Regions from separate parts of the Gordonia sp. SCSIO 19800 genome, predicted to be linked through region 3. Evidence: predicted binding sites of a transcription regulator. Region 3 holds the regulator's gene; each other region holds the start of a gene.
The links. The regulator LexA, encoded in region 3, represses DNA repair genes until DNA is damaged. The targets are predictions, from matches to a motif close to CGAACANNTGTTCG.
Positions count from the first base shown of each region.

Region 1 (3,174 bases), on a different contig from region 3:
TCTCTCGTGGCGACGCACTCGTGACGCCCGGAGCCTGGCACACCTCTGCTGTCGCTGATGTCCGGCGCGTGAGCGGAATGTCCTTCGAGGAGGCACCGGAACACCTCGTCGCGCACATCGGCACAGCGGCGCTACCGGTCCGGTTGCGCCCCTTCGACGGCGACCACGCGCGTGTGACCCTCGCGCGCGCCGTGCCGATGTCGCGGGGCGATCGGCTGGTCCTGCGCGATCCCGGCCAGCGTATCGTCGGCGGCGGCGTCGTGCTGCACCCCGATCCCCCGGCGCTGACCCGACGGGGCGACGCGACGCGACGCGCGGCCTCGCTGGCGGCCATGTCCGACGACGCCGGGGCCGCCGAAGAAGTGCATCGGCGTGGCGCGATGCGCGTCACCGATCTGACGCGACTCGGTCTGGTCGACGACGCCGAGCCCACACCCCACGGCGTACGAGTGATCGGCGAGTGGTGGGTCGCCGAAACCTCCCTCACCGCCTGGGCCGAGCGACTCCGCGCCGCCGTTGTCGATCTACATGACCGAGATCCGTTGTCGGCGGGGCTGTCCGCGTCCGGCGCACCTGCCCTGCTCGGGCTTCCGGACACGACGCTGCTGGCGACCGTCATCTCGGAAGCCGAGCTGTCGTCGTCCGACGGACACCTGGCGGTCCCGGATCACAAGCCCTCCCTGGGCGATGCCGACGACGCGGTCAGCGCACTGGAGCGCCGGCTCGCCGACCATCCGTTCCGTGCACCCGAGGCCGATGACCTCGCCGCACTCGGCCTGGGCGCCCGAGAACTCGCCGCCGCCGAGCGCACGGGCCGAATTCTCCGTTTGCGCGACGGCGTCGTGCTGTTGCCGACCGCCCCCGCCCTGGCGATGCGCACCCTCGCCTCGCTCGATCAGCCGTTCACCACCAGCGCCGCTCGTCAGGCGCTCGAAACCACTCGGCGCGTGGTGATTCCGCTACTGGAGTACCTGGATGCCCGTGGTTGGACCCGCCGGCTCGACGCCGGGCACCGCGAGGTCGTGCGCTGAGCCGCGGGCGGTGGTCCTGTCGGACAGGTCGCCGCGTGCATCGCGGGAAGAGCTTCCGTCCGAGGCCCCTACCACACGACACCGACAAGTCGACATCAACGAATAGCATTGCACAGCAGTATGTTTGGCCTTGCCACACGTCTGGATTGGTGTACACTCGAACCTACATTCGCAGCAACGGTTCTCGGGGGAGGTGACCGTCATGTCCGACACCACACACGTCGGTGGCGATTCGACAGCGCCGCAACCGCGTGCCGTTGAGTTGGTGGCTGATCTCCACCGCACCATCGACAAGTTGCAGACCGTAGACCTGTCGCCGTGTACCGATGCCGAACTCGCTGAAGTGGCCGCGGAGACCGAACGCGCCATCGCACGTCTGACCGTTGCCGGTGACCGGCAGATCGATCAGGTCGAGGCTCGCGACCTGCCCCGAAAAGCCGGCTGCCGCACCCTCATGCAGTACATGACACACCGGCTACGAGTCTCGAACCCGATGCGCCGCCGTAAGCAGATGGACGCCACCGCCCACCGGACCAGCCTCGGCGGCGAGGTCCTCCCACCCGAATACCCCTGCCTCGCCGAAGCTTTCGCACAAGGCGCGGTCGGCACCGCGCACGTGCAGGCCACCCTCGACGTCCTCGACCGCATCCCGGGCACCATCGACCACGACATCAAGGTCGCCGCCGAACGGCAGATGGCCGAGATCGCCGAAGCCCACACCCCCGCCGACATCACCCAACTCGGCTCGCGGCTGCTTGCCCACCTCGACCCCGACGGCACACTGGCCGACGATTCGGAACGCAAGAGGCGCCGCGGCCTGTGGATCGGTCGGCAACGAGCTGACGGGACCGCAAAGATCTCGGGCACGCTGACTCCCGAACTCCACGCCCGGTTGTCGATGATGTTCGCGGTCTGGGGCAAACCCGGACTCAACAACCCCGACGACCCCGCCTCACCGTCCGGGCCGGCCGGCACCGCCGACCCCGACGCCCTGACCGCCGCCGCCGACCGCGACGGTCGCACCCTCGCCCAAACGAATCACGACGCGCTCGACGCCGCCCTGGCCGCAGGCTTCGCCGACGGCACACTGGGAACCTCGCACCGAGGCCTGCCCGTGCAACTGATCGTCAAAGCCGACCTCGGGGACCTCGTCCGCGAAGCCGGACTCGCGACCACCGCCACCGGTACCCTGCTGCCCGTCCGGGACCTGATCGCGATGGCCGGTGACGTCCAGCCGTGGTTGGCGATCTTCAAAGACGCCACCGCTGTGCCGCTGCACTTCGGGCGGGGTAAACGCTTGGCCACCCGCGAACAACGCCTCGTCTCCTTCGCCCGCCCCGATGGGGAAGTGTGTTCGGCTCCCGGCTGCGATCAGCCCGCCACCCAGGTCGAGCTTCATCACGCCCACAAAGATTGGGCCAAGGGCGGACTCACCGACATCGATGACCTCGCACCCGCCTGTCCCCGCCACAACCGCATGGTCGGCGACCAACCCGGCCAATACACCACCCGGATCGTCCGGTCCGGGCCAGACGAAGGCCGCTGCGCCTGGCGATTGAACGCCGAACCCGGCGCCCCGCCCAACCCCGAATACATCAACCGCCGACCCGACATACCCAAGCGGTTGCAGGCCCACCTGGCACAGGTGCGGCGAGAGATCCACGGACGCACCACGTCCGGCGACGAGCCACGCCCACATGACGCGCGCCGTTCATGGCTGAAAACCAGCCACGTCATCGACGTCCGACCACCCCGACCCGGACCACGCACGCCCCGGCCCTCCCTCGTCGAAGCACACCTCATGGAGTTACTCGCCACCTCGTGAAGTTCGCCGGCTCATCCGCGGTGGTCAGCGCGTGAGGACCACCTTGCCGATCGCCCCTCCGGATTCGGAGACCTGGTGCGCTGTACGAAGATTCTCGATCGTGAAACCAGCCAGTTCACGGTTGACAGTGCTGCGGATCTTGCCGGCGTCGACGAGTTCGGCGACCCGGCCGAGGATCTGGTGTTGCGAGTCGTCTTCCGGTGCGAACAACGGCTTGGAGAACATCAACTCCCAATGCCAACTCTGGCTTTTCTGCTTCAGCGGGAGGGTATCGAGGCCTTCCGGCTCGTCGATGGCGACGACCTGACCGTGTACACC
Region 1 covers NZ_JAGRQM010000012.1:55,850-59,023, reverse strand. Annotated here, with positions in the region: gene selB (selenocysteine-specific translation elongation factor) at 1-1,031, shown strand, start outside; gene KB201_RS14905 (HNH endonuclease signature motif containing protein) at 1,234-2,856, shown strand; gene KB201_RS14900 (zinc-binding alcohol dehydrogenase family protein) at 2,881-3,174, opposite strand, start outside.
Region 1: the regulator LexA is predicted to act here: its motif matches at 1,190-1,203, upstream of KB201_RS14905 (HNH endonuclease signature motif containing protein).

Region 2 (3,174 bases), on a different contig from region 3:
ATCAGCGAGTGACCGGGGACGGAGACCGGCGTCGAGGTCGCCGTCGGAGCGCACCGGCATCGCGCTCACGTCCCGATCGTCGACGTCGTCCGGATCGCCGCCCATCTACGACGCCTTGCCGAGCAGTGACAGCGAGTGACGCAGCGCGGTGGACGCATCGGCGTCGGGATTCTCGGCGAGTACCGTCGTGACCGCCTTCTCCGCGGGGCCCGCGGTGAACCCGAGCCCGACGAGCGCCTCGGCGACCTGCTCGCGAATACCGCCGACGACGGTCACACCGGTCGACGCCTCTCCCGTGGGCCGGTCCACCTTGTCCCGCAGTTCGACGCACAGCCGTTCGGCCACGCGTTTGCCGATGCCGGGTACCGAGGTCAGTGACTTGGTGTCGGATTCGGCGAGCGCGCGTCGCAACGCATCCGGCTCGAGGACTGCGAGGGTCGCCATCGCGAGTCTCGGGCCGACGCCGGTGACCGTCTGCAGCAGCGCGAACAGCGCACGGGCGTCGGGTTCGGTGAAGCCGTAGAGCGTCATCGAGTCCTCGCGGACGATCATCGAGGTCAGCAGCGTCGCCTCGTCACCGCGGCGCAGCCGGGACAGCGTCGCGGGCGTCGCCAGCACGCGGTATCCCACTCCCCCGCAGTCGATCACGGCGTGGTCGAGCGCGATCTCGAGCACCGGTCCGCGGACTGACGCGATCATGCGCGACTCCCCTCTCGTGCCTGGGCCACCCGCGCGCGGTGCCGGGCCGCGGCGGCGTCGGCCTGCTTCTGTGCGGCTGCCATCCGCTCCATCATGGGTCCGCGCCAGCAGTGACAGATCGCGAGCGCGAGCGCATCCGCGGCGTCGGCGGGACGCGGCTTGGTCTGCATGCCGAGAATCCGGGTGACCATCGCGGTGACCTGAGACTTGTCGGCCCGTCCGCTGCCGGTCACCGCCGCCTTCACCTCCGACGGGGTGTGAAAGCGCACCGGTACGTCGCGCTGGGACGCCGCGAGCGCGATGACGCCGCCGGCCTGCGCGGTCCCCATGGCCGTGGACACCTGGTTCTGCGCGAAGACCCGCTCGATGGCCACCACGTCGGGCTGGTGAACATCGAGCCAGTGACACGCGGAGGTGTAGATCGCGAGCAACCGCTCGGCGAGTTCCATGTCACTGGGGGTGCGCACGACGTCCACGTCGAGGGCGGTCACCGTCCGCCCCCGACCCGACTCGACCAGCGCGATACCGCACCGGGTCAGACCCGGATCGACGCCCATGACGCGCACTCGTACCCTCCCAGGCATGGTGATCTGCGAACAGTTGTTCGAGATCTTATCGGGGAGGACGGACAAGTCCGGTGATCAACACACCGGAGAGGCGGCGGCTGTCAGTCGTTCTCGAGTTCGGCGAGGACCTCGTCGCTGATGTCGACGTTGCTGTAGACGTTCTGGACGTCGTCGGAGTCCTCGAGGGCGTCGATCAGCTTGAACACCTTGCGTGCGCCGTCGGCGTCCACCGCGACCTCGACCGACGCGCGGAAGCTGGCCTCGGCGGAGTCGTAGTCGATCCCGGCCTCCTGCAGCGCGCTGCGGACGGCGATGAGATCGCTTGGCTCGCTGACGATCTCGAAGGACTCGCCGAGATCGGTGACCTCTTCGGCGCCCGCGTCGAGCACGGCCATCAGGACGTCGTCCTCGGTCTGTCCGTTCTTCTCCAGCGTCACCACGCCCTTGCGGGTGAACAGGTAGGAGACCGAACCCGGGTCGGCCATGTTGCCGCCGTTGCGCGTCATCGCGGTCCGGACCTCGCCGGCCGCACGGTTGCGGTTGTCGGTGAGGCATTCGATGAGCACGGCGACGCCGTTGGGCCCGTAGCCCTCGTACATGATGGTCTGCCAGTCCGCGCCGCCGGCCTCTTCACCACCGCCGCGCTTGCGTGCGCGTTCGATGTTGTCGTTGGGGACCGAGGACTTCTTCGCCTTCTGGATCGCGTCGAACAGTGTGGGGTTACCCGCCGGGTCACCGCCGCCGGTCCGCGCCGCCACCTCGATGTTCTTGATGAGCTTGGCGAACATCTTGCCGCGCTTGGCGTCGATGGCCGCCTTCTTGTGCTTGGTGGTGGCCCATTTGGAGTGGCCGCTCATGTCCGTCGATTCCTTTCCCGGCGCCGGCACGTGCGGCGGGCCGTGGCCCGCATCCGGCGCACTTCTACCTGTATCCGGTCGCCCTGTTGGTGGTGCGCCCTGTTGGGTTGTTCCCGGCGTGCCGGGCTCGTGGTCTACCGCTGGTTCGGCACGATCTTACCGACGCACCATCTCCACGAAGTATTCATGTACGCGCCGGTCGCCGGTCACCTCCGGGTGGAACGACGTCGCGAGCACGTTCCCCTGACGCACCGCGACGATCCGCCCGGCCGCCGGGCCGCCGGGAACACGCGCCAGGACCTCGACCTCCGGGGCGACGGACTCGACCCACGGCGCCCGGATGAACACCGCGCGCATCGGCGCGGCGCCCTCGGCGTCGGTGATCCCGGTGAACTCCAGGTCGGTCTCGAAACTCTCCACCTGACGCCCGAATGCGTTGCGCCGCACCGTGACATCGAGGGCGTCCAGATGCCGTGCGTCGGGCCGGGTGTCGAGGATCGTGGAGGCGAGCATGATCATGCCCGCGCACGACCCGTACGCCGGGAGGCCGTCGGACAGCTTGTCCACCAGCGGGTCGAACAGGTCGAAGATGCCGAGCAGTTTGCTCATCGTCGTCGATTCACCGCCGGGGATGACGATTCCGTCGACCTCGTCGAGTTCGGCCGGGCGTCGCACCGCCACGGCGTCGGCGCCGGCCGCCTCGAGCGCGAAGACGTGCTCGCGCACATCGCCCTGCAGTGCCAGAACCCCGATCCGCGGCCGGTTCCCTTCGCTCACCGATCGGTCCGGGCGTGCTGGTCGTCGGGCATCACGCGGCCGGTGCGCGCCAGCCCCTCCTGGGTGACCGCCGCGACCAGGCGGCCCTGTCGATCGAAGATCCGTCCCTGGGTCAGGGCGCGACCACCGCCCGCCGACGGCGACGTCTGGTCGTAGAGGAGCCAGTCGTCCGCGCGGAACGGCCGCATGAACCACATCGCATGGTCGAGCGAGGCGACCTGCGGATTGGATTCGGGGTGGGGCACACGCGAGGACCCGAGCAGGGTCATGTCGCT
Region 2 covers NZ_JAGRQM010000028.1:9,653-12,826, forward strand. Annotated here, with positions in the region: gene ruvB (Holliday junction branch migration DNA helicase RuvB) at 1-105, opposite strand, end outside; gene ruvA (Holliday junction branch migration protein RuvA) at 106-699, opposite strand; gene ruvC (crossover junction endodeoxyribonuclease RuvC) at 696-1,265, opposite strand; gene KB201_RS22230 (YebC/PmpR family DNA-binding transcriptional regulator) at 1,367-2,122, opposite strand; gene pdxT (pyridoxal 5'-phosphate synthase glutaminase subunit PdxT) at 2,279-2,899, opposite strand; gene KB201_RS22240 (acyl-CoA thioesterase II) at 2,896-3,174, opposite strand, start outside.
Region 2: the regulator LexA is predicted to act here: its motif matches at 1,293-1,306, upstream of ruvC (crossover junction endodeoxyribonuclease RuvC).

Region 3 (3,174 bases):
CGGAGAAACGGGTCCTACGAGCTCTGGACCGACTCGGCTGACACGGGTTCGGCGAGCGCGCTCCCGGATCCCGATGCCGCCTTCAGGTCGTCGATCTCGCGCTGGAAGTCCTCCACCGAGTCGAACGACCGGTACACCGAGGCGAAGCGCAGATACGCCACCTCGTCGAGATCGCGGAGCGGGCCCAGGATGGCGAGTCCGACCTCGTTGCTGGGGATCTCGGCCGATCCACTGGCGCGCACCGTGTCCTCGACCTGCTGGGCGAGCTGCGCGAGCGCGTCCTCGGCGACGTGGCGGCCCTGACAGGCTCGCCGCACGCCACGCATGACCTTCTCCCGGCTGAACGGCTCGGTCACGCCGTTGCGTTTGACCACCGCGAGCACGGCGCTCTCCACGGTCGAGAACCGGCGACCGCACTCCACACAGGAGCGACGGCGGCGGATGGCCTGCCCTTCATCTGCGACACGCGAGTCGATGACCTTGGTGTCGTCGTTCTTGCAGAAGGGGCAGCGCATCGTGTCCTCACGCAGGTCGCGGGACGCTGGAACGCACCCGAAGCGTGCGCCCCGCCGCTTGTCGGCCGGCCCCTGTGACATCGAGGATACCGCCCGGCCTCAGCGGTACCGGGGGGTGAGCAGGGGCTGGCCCACCTGCAGCGCGCTCGACCCCAGATCGTTCATCGCGACGATCTCGTCGATCACGACCTCGCGCGGCATCTCGGGTGCCACCCGGCCGGCGATCGAGCTGAGCGAGTCCCCCGAGCGCACATGGACGACCTCGGAACTCACGGCGGACGGTGTCAGCGAGTCCGAGTAATTCTGGCCGACGACACCGAACACCCACACGACGAACGCCAGCCCGACACCGGCGAGGAGCGCGACCGCGGTGCGGCGGCGGCGACGGAACACCGCCGCGTCGGGCCCGACCGGGCCACGTCCCCGGACCCCGACCGGAGAGCCACAGTGGGTACCGCCCACCCGCGGGGTCACCGGCGATGCCCCCCGCGGCCGGGTGCCGGCCGGCCGGTTGTCGACCGGTCGGCCGCCGTCGGACAGCGGGGCGCGGGTCCGGACGCGATCGGCGCGGTCGGTGCGCGGCCGGACGGCGTCGGGACGGTCGGTGCGGACGGGAGCGACGAGAGTGGCGGTGCGCATGGTGCCCTCCGGTGTTCGGGTGTCTGGGATCGTGCGGGTGTGGTGGTCGGTGTTCGAACATCGATCAGATGTTCGATGCACTGATGTTCGAATTTGTAGCACGACGTCCCGACAAAGTCTCGCGACACATCGAACAAATGTTTGAGGTGCCGGTCGCACTCCGCTAGGCTCGGACCCGGCGCAAGCCATCTACCAGCACGTTCCGAAGACGAGAGGAACCGAACATGAGTGACACCGGCGATAGGCGCGGCCGAGCGCGGGGCGCCGACGACGAGGCCCCGTTCGACGCCGCCGCCGCCGAGGCCTCACTCACCCCGCGACAGGCCGGGGTCCTGGAGGTGATCCGCCGCTCGGTGCGCGAGCGCGGTTATCCGCCGAGCATCCGGGAGATCGGCGACGAGGTCGGCCTGGCCTCGACGTCATCGGTGGCCCATCAGTTGCGGACGCTGGAACGCAAGGGGCTGCTCAAGCGCGACGCGAACCGTCCCCGTGCGGTCAACATCGCCCCGAGTGACACCCCGTCGCCGGACACCCCGACGGCCGGCCAGCTTCCCGAGCCGACCTTCGTGCCGGTTCTCGGCCGTATCGCGGCCGGCGGTCCGATCCTGGCCGAGGAGGCCGTCGAGGACGTCTTCCCACTGCCCCGTGAGCTCGTCGGCGAGGGATCGCTCTTCCTGTTGCGCGTCGTCGGCGAGTCGATGATCGACGCCGCGATCTGCGACGGCGACTGGGTCGTGGTCCGGCAGCAGAACGTCGCCGACAACGGCGACATCGTCGCGGCCATGATCGACGGCGAGGCCACCGTGAAGACCTTCAAGCGTCAGGGCCCGAACGTCTGGCTCATGCCGCACAACGAACTGTTCGATCCGATCCCGGGCAACGATGCCGTCATCCTCGGCAAGGTCGTCACCGTGATGCGGCGAGTCTGACCTCTCCACCGACCGAACCGTCGAGCACCGCCGCGGCCGCCTCGCGCGCCGCGGCGGGATCCGAGGTGGACAGGGCAGCCTCGGCGGCGGCCCGGCAGTCCGGTGCGGACACCTCGCCGAGCCGGGCCCCCACGGCCGCCGCAGCAGCCGGCGCGCTGGACAGCGAGGTGACCCCGAGACCGACGAGCACGCAGGCGAGGTTCGGATCGGCGGCGGCCTCGCCGCACACCCCGACCGGCTTTCCCTGACGTGCACCCGCTGCCGCGACACCCGCGATGAGGCTCAACACGGCCGGTTGCCACGGGTCGGTCAGTCCGGCGAGATCGGCCGACATCCGGTCGGCCGCCATCGTGTACTGGGTCAGATCGTTGGTGCCGATGGACACGAAGTCCACCTCGGCGAGGACGGCTTCGGCCAGGATCGCCGCCGCGGGCACCTCGATCATCACCCCGGCGACCAGACCACGGCCGCGGACCTCGGCGGCGAAGGTGCGCGCCTCCGCCGGCGAGGCGATCATCGGCGCCATGACCCACGGCGCGACGGCCGACCCCGACGCGGCCTGCGCGATCGCGTCGAGCTGATGCGCGCGGATCTCGGGGTGCGCCAGCGCGATCCGATCGCCCCGCACGCCGAGCGCTGGGTTCGATTCGTCGGGATGGGTCACGAACCGGAGCGGTTTGTCGGACCCGGCGTCGAGGGTGCGGATGACCACCTTCTGCCCGTCGAACGCATCGAGCACCTCCCGGTAGATCGCGGCCTGCTCGTCCACCGACGGTTCGTCGGCACGCTCGAGGAACGCGAGTTCGGTGCGGAAGAGCCCGACGCCCTCGACGGGGTACCCGGCCGCGGCGCGTGCCGACGATCCGTCGGCGACGTTGGCGAGCACCGCCACGGCCACCCCGTCGGCGGTCTGCCCCGGACCGGTCCAGCCGGCGACGAGTGCGGCATGCCGCCGATCCTCGTCGACGCGAGCCCGGGCCGCCTCCGCATCGGGCTCCACCTCGATCCGCCCGGTGCTGCCGTCGACGAGAACGGTTGTGCCGGGCTCGATCTCGTCCAGGTCGGCCACCGCCACCACGCACGGGATCCCC
Region 3 covers NZ_JAGRQM010000005.1:288,022-291,195, reverse strand. Annotated here, with positions in the region: gene hrpA (ATP-dependent RNA helicase HrpA) at 1-41, shown strand, start outside; gene nrdR (transcriptional regulator NrdR) at 15-515, opposite strand; gene KB201_RS08765 (LysM peptidoglycan-binding domain-containing protein) at 615-1,154, opposite strand; gene lexA (transcriptional repressor LexA) at 1,379-2,083, shown strand; gene KB201_RS08755 (phosphoenolpyruvate--protein phosphotransferase) at 2,061-3,174, opposite strand, start outside.

Region 4 (3,174 bases), on a different contig from region 3:
TTCCCCATCGTCGCGGGTTGGTAGAACGCATCCATGACCGCCCGCGCCCGCGGCGTCCACGTCTCCACGAACCGTCGATATGCGGCGGCATCGGCTGCACCGCAGGCGTTCTCGATGGAAGCACACGTCGCGTCGAGGTCGGTGCGGAAGACGATCGGCGGGGCGGTCGCGGTGGCCGGGACGAACGCCCACGGATCGCAGTCGACGTAGCGCAGGCCGTGCGCGGCGAGGTCGAGGTCGTCGAGGACGGGGGAGTGACGGATCATCAGATGCGACGACGACCCCCGGTCGACCCGATGGCCGGGGAACCGTTCGACGGTGGAGACCGCGCCGCCGGGGATGTCGTCCCGCTCGAGTACCTCCACATCCCGTCCGGCCTGTGCCAGGTAGGCCGCGGCGATCAGGCCGTTGTGGCCCGCGCCGATGACGACGGCGTCACGCCGGGTGCCGTGCATCGTCAGCTCCCGGTACCGGCGCGGCGGGCGGCGGCCGGGGGTTGCAGTTTCAGGGGGAGCGGACGGCCGAGGAACGCGAACGGACGCGGATCGCCGGTGAAGGTGAAGTGGCGCAGGACGTCGGTGAAACCCATCCGCCGGTACAACGACCACGCGCGGTTGTCCTCGGCGGGGATCTCCGGGGTCGACAGCAGCACATGGCGTTCGGGCCGATCGGCCAGCAGCCGGGCGAGGAGCGCCTGTCCGATCCCACGGCCCTGGGCGGTCGGGTGGACGTGCAGCTCGGTGAGCTCGAAGTAATCGCGCGCGATCGCCTCGACCGTCTCGGGCGGTCGGCCCGTCTGGCGGAGTCCGAGCCGCAGCTGCTGGTTCCACCACTGACCGGTCGCGCCGGTGTAGCCGTAGGCGATGCCGACGAGCAGGTCGTCGGGTCCGAAGCCGACCGGTGGACCGACCCGGCGCCGCGCGGCCGGCATGGTCCGCGCCTCGTATGGGGTCACCGTCTCGACCGCGCCCACCGCACGCCATCCGGGCCGCGCGATGTGTTCGCGCCAGAGCCCGGCCCGATGGATCTCCGTACCGCGCGGATAATTCATCGCGGTCACGTAGATCTCCAGGGCCGGCTCGAGCCAGGCCCGGGCGTCCTGGCCACTCAGGCTCACCAGGCGGATGGTCAACGGATTTCCGTTCTCTGCATCGTTCGTCCTGCGTCGTCGACCTGCGGACGAGGTCGGCTGCCGCTGGGGCGGGCCGCCCTCTGCCGGGGGCATCGCGTCGCAGGCCACTTCCGGGAATTGTCCTATCGATGATGCACACTCGGCAGGAATCGGCCCGCAGGTGGTGGCGTTGTACTCCCCGGCGGGGGTTTCGGGTCACAGATGTCTTGAACGCCGACGCCGGGATAGCTATATTGAACGTGTCGAACGGATGTTCGATGAATGTGCCTCCGCAAGCTGTTCGCGTTCATCCGACGACACGGTCCGGCGGCGGACGAGGGAAGCGTCTGCCGCCGGACACAGCCCATACGCACGAGGAGGACGACATGGCCAGACACCGCAGCGCCACGGCTCTCACCCACGCGGCGCCCGTCGACCCGGTGATGGTCGGTCGAGCGCGCGATCTCCTCGAGCGTGCACACGTGCTCTTCGACAATGCCGACGGCGTCGACGACGACGTCGAGCGGTTCCGTCAGCTGTACCTCGTTGCCCTCCGCGCCTCGGGCGCGGCCCTCGCCGTGCACGAACCGGTCGGGACCGTGCGGCGCAGGACGTCGAACGCCTGGACCCGCATCGGTGTGGTCGCCCCAGAGCTGGCGCCGATCGCCGCCCGGTTCGCCGCGCTGTCGCCGGTTCGGATGAAGATCGAGTCCGGGATCATCCGCACGATCGACCCCGACAGCGTCGCCGGCATGCGGCTGCTCGTCCTCGACTTCCTGCGTCGGGTCGAGACGATGGTCATCGCCTACGAGCAAGGAAAACTCGGTGCCGAAGCGCCGCAGATCGGCGCGACGGCGTGAATCCGGCCACACTTTGCGGTTTCTGGCACCGCCCGGTCGTCGGCAACAGCGAGTAATGGTGGTCGCGGTCGATTTCACCTCGTATCATGGGACGATATAGGCGCAGACGCCTTTCCGGTCGCGGGTGACCTTCGTCGGCGTCACGGATCAGTGAGAAGGAGGGTCGGTGCCACTTTCGGAGCACGAGCAACGCATGCTCGAACAGATCGAGAGCGCGCTGTACGCGGAAGACCCCAAGTTTGCGTCCAGTGTCAAGCGTCGGCGCCTTGGGAAGTCGAGCGGTCGTCGTCGCCTGCAGGCGGCAGCGGTCTTCGTCGTCGGCCTGGTGATGCTGGTCGGCGGACTCATCGTCAACATCAACATCGGCGGATTCCCGATCGTGAGCCTCCTGGGCTTCCTGGTGATGTTCGGGGCCGGCCTCTTCGCTCTCTGGGGAGACAACAACACCGCCGAGGCGGGCTCGTCGTCGACCAGGTCCGGCAAGAAGCAATCGGGGTCGTCCGGCGGCAAGCGCAAGCTGTCGGAACGCATGGAGGAGCGATTCAATCGTCGGTTCGAGCAGGAGTGATCCGCTGATCCCGACTCCGCGTTCGTCGATCGGCTGACCGACTCCCACAACTCCGCATACGACTGAGCCGCGTGCCTTCGGGCACGCGGCTCTTTCATGTCCTCGATCGCTCTCCAGAGCACGCTGAACGGGTTGGGCGCACGGTCGACGGATTCGGGCGCACGGTCGACGGATTCGGGCGCACGGTCGACGGGATCGGACGCCCAGTCAGCGGTCCTCGCGCTTCCGTACTGGCGATCCCCACTTCTCCCCACCGGCGATCACCACTTCTCCCCACCGGCGATCCCCACTTCTCCCCACCGGGTCGCCCCACTTTGCCCCACTAGAGGATTTACGCCTGGGTTTCCCGCCTCTCTGACCTCATCGGTATCTCTGGTCACACGCTTGTTGCCCTTCTTTCCGCCCATGACGCGCCGGCGACACGCGCGTTCACCGTCATCTTGAGCTCCTTGAACTGGGAATTTGCTGTCAGTGGGTGAATGCGGGGGCGGTGGGGGTGGAAAGTGGTGGAAAGTGGGGTACTGTGGCAGCACTGGGTGAGGCGAGATACGACGCGGAACCCGGTGGGCAGGAGGTGTCGACGTGTCCGTGCGATTCGTCGGTACCTACACGCCCAAATTGGACGACAAGGGGCG
Region 4 covers NZ_JAGRQM010000008.1:101,342-104,515, reverse strand. Annotated here, with positions in the region: gene KB201_RS11590 (NAD(P)/FAD-dependent oxidoreductase) at 1-455, opposite strand, end outside; gene KB201_RS11585 (N-acetyltransferase) at 458-1,132, opposite strand; gene KB201_RS11580 (SAV_6107 family HEPN domain-containing protein) at 1,498-1,971, shown strand; gene KB201_RS11575 (DUF3040 domain-containing protein) at 2,138-2,539, shown strand; gene mraZ (division/cell wall cluster transcriptional repressor MraZ) at 3,122-3,174, shown strand, end outside.
Region 4: the regulator LexA is predicted to act here: its motif matches at 1,376-1,389, upstream of KB201_RS11580 (SAV_6107 family HEPN domain-containing protein).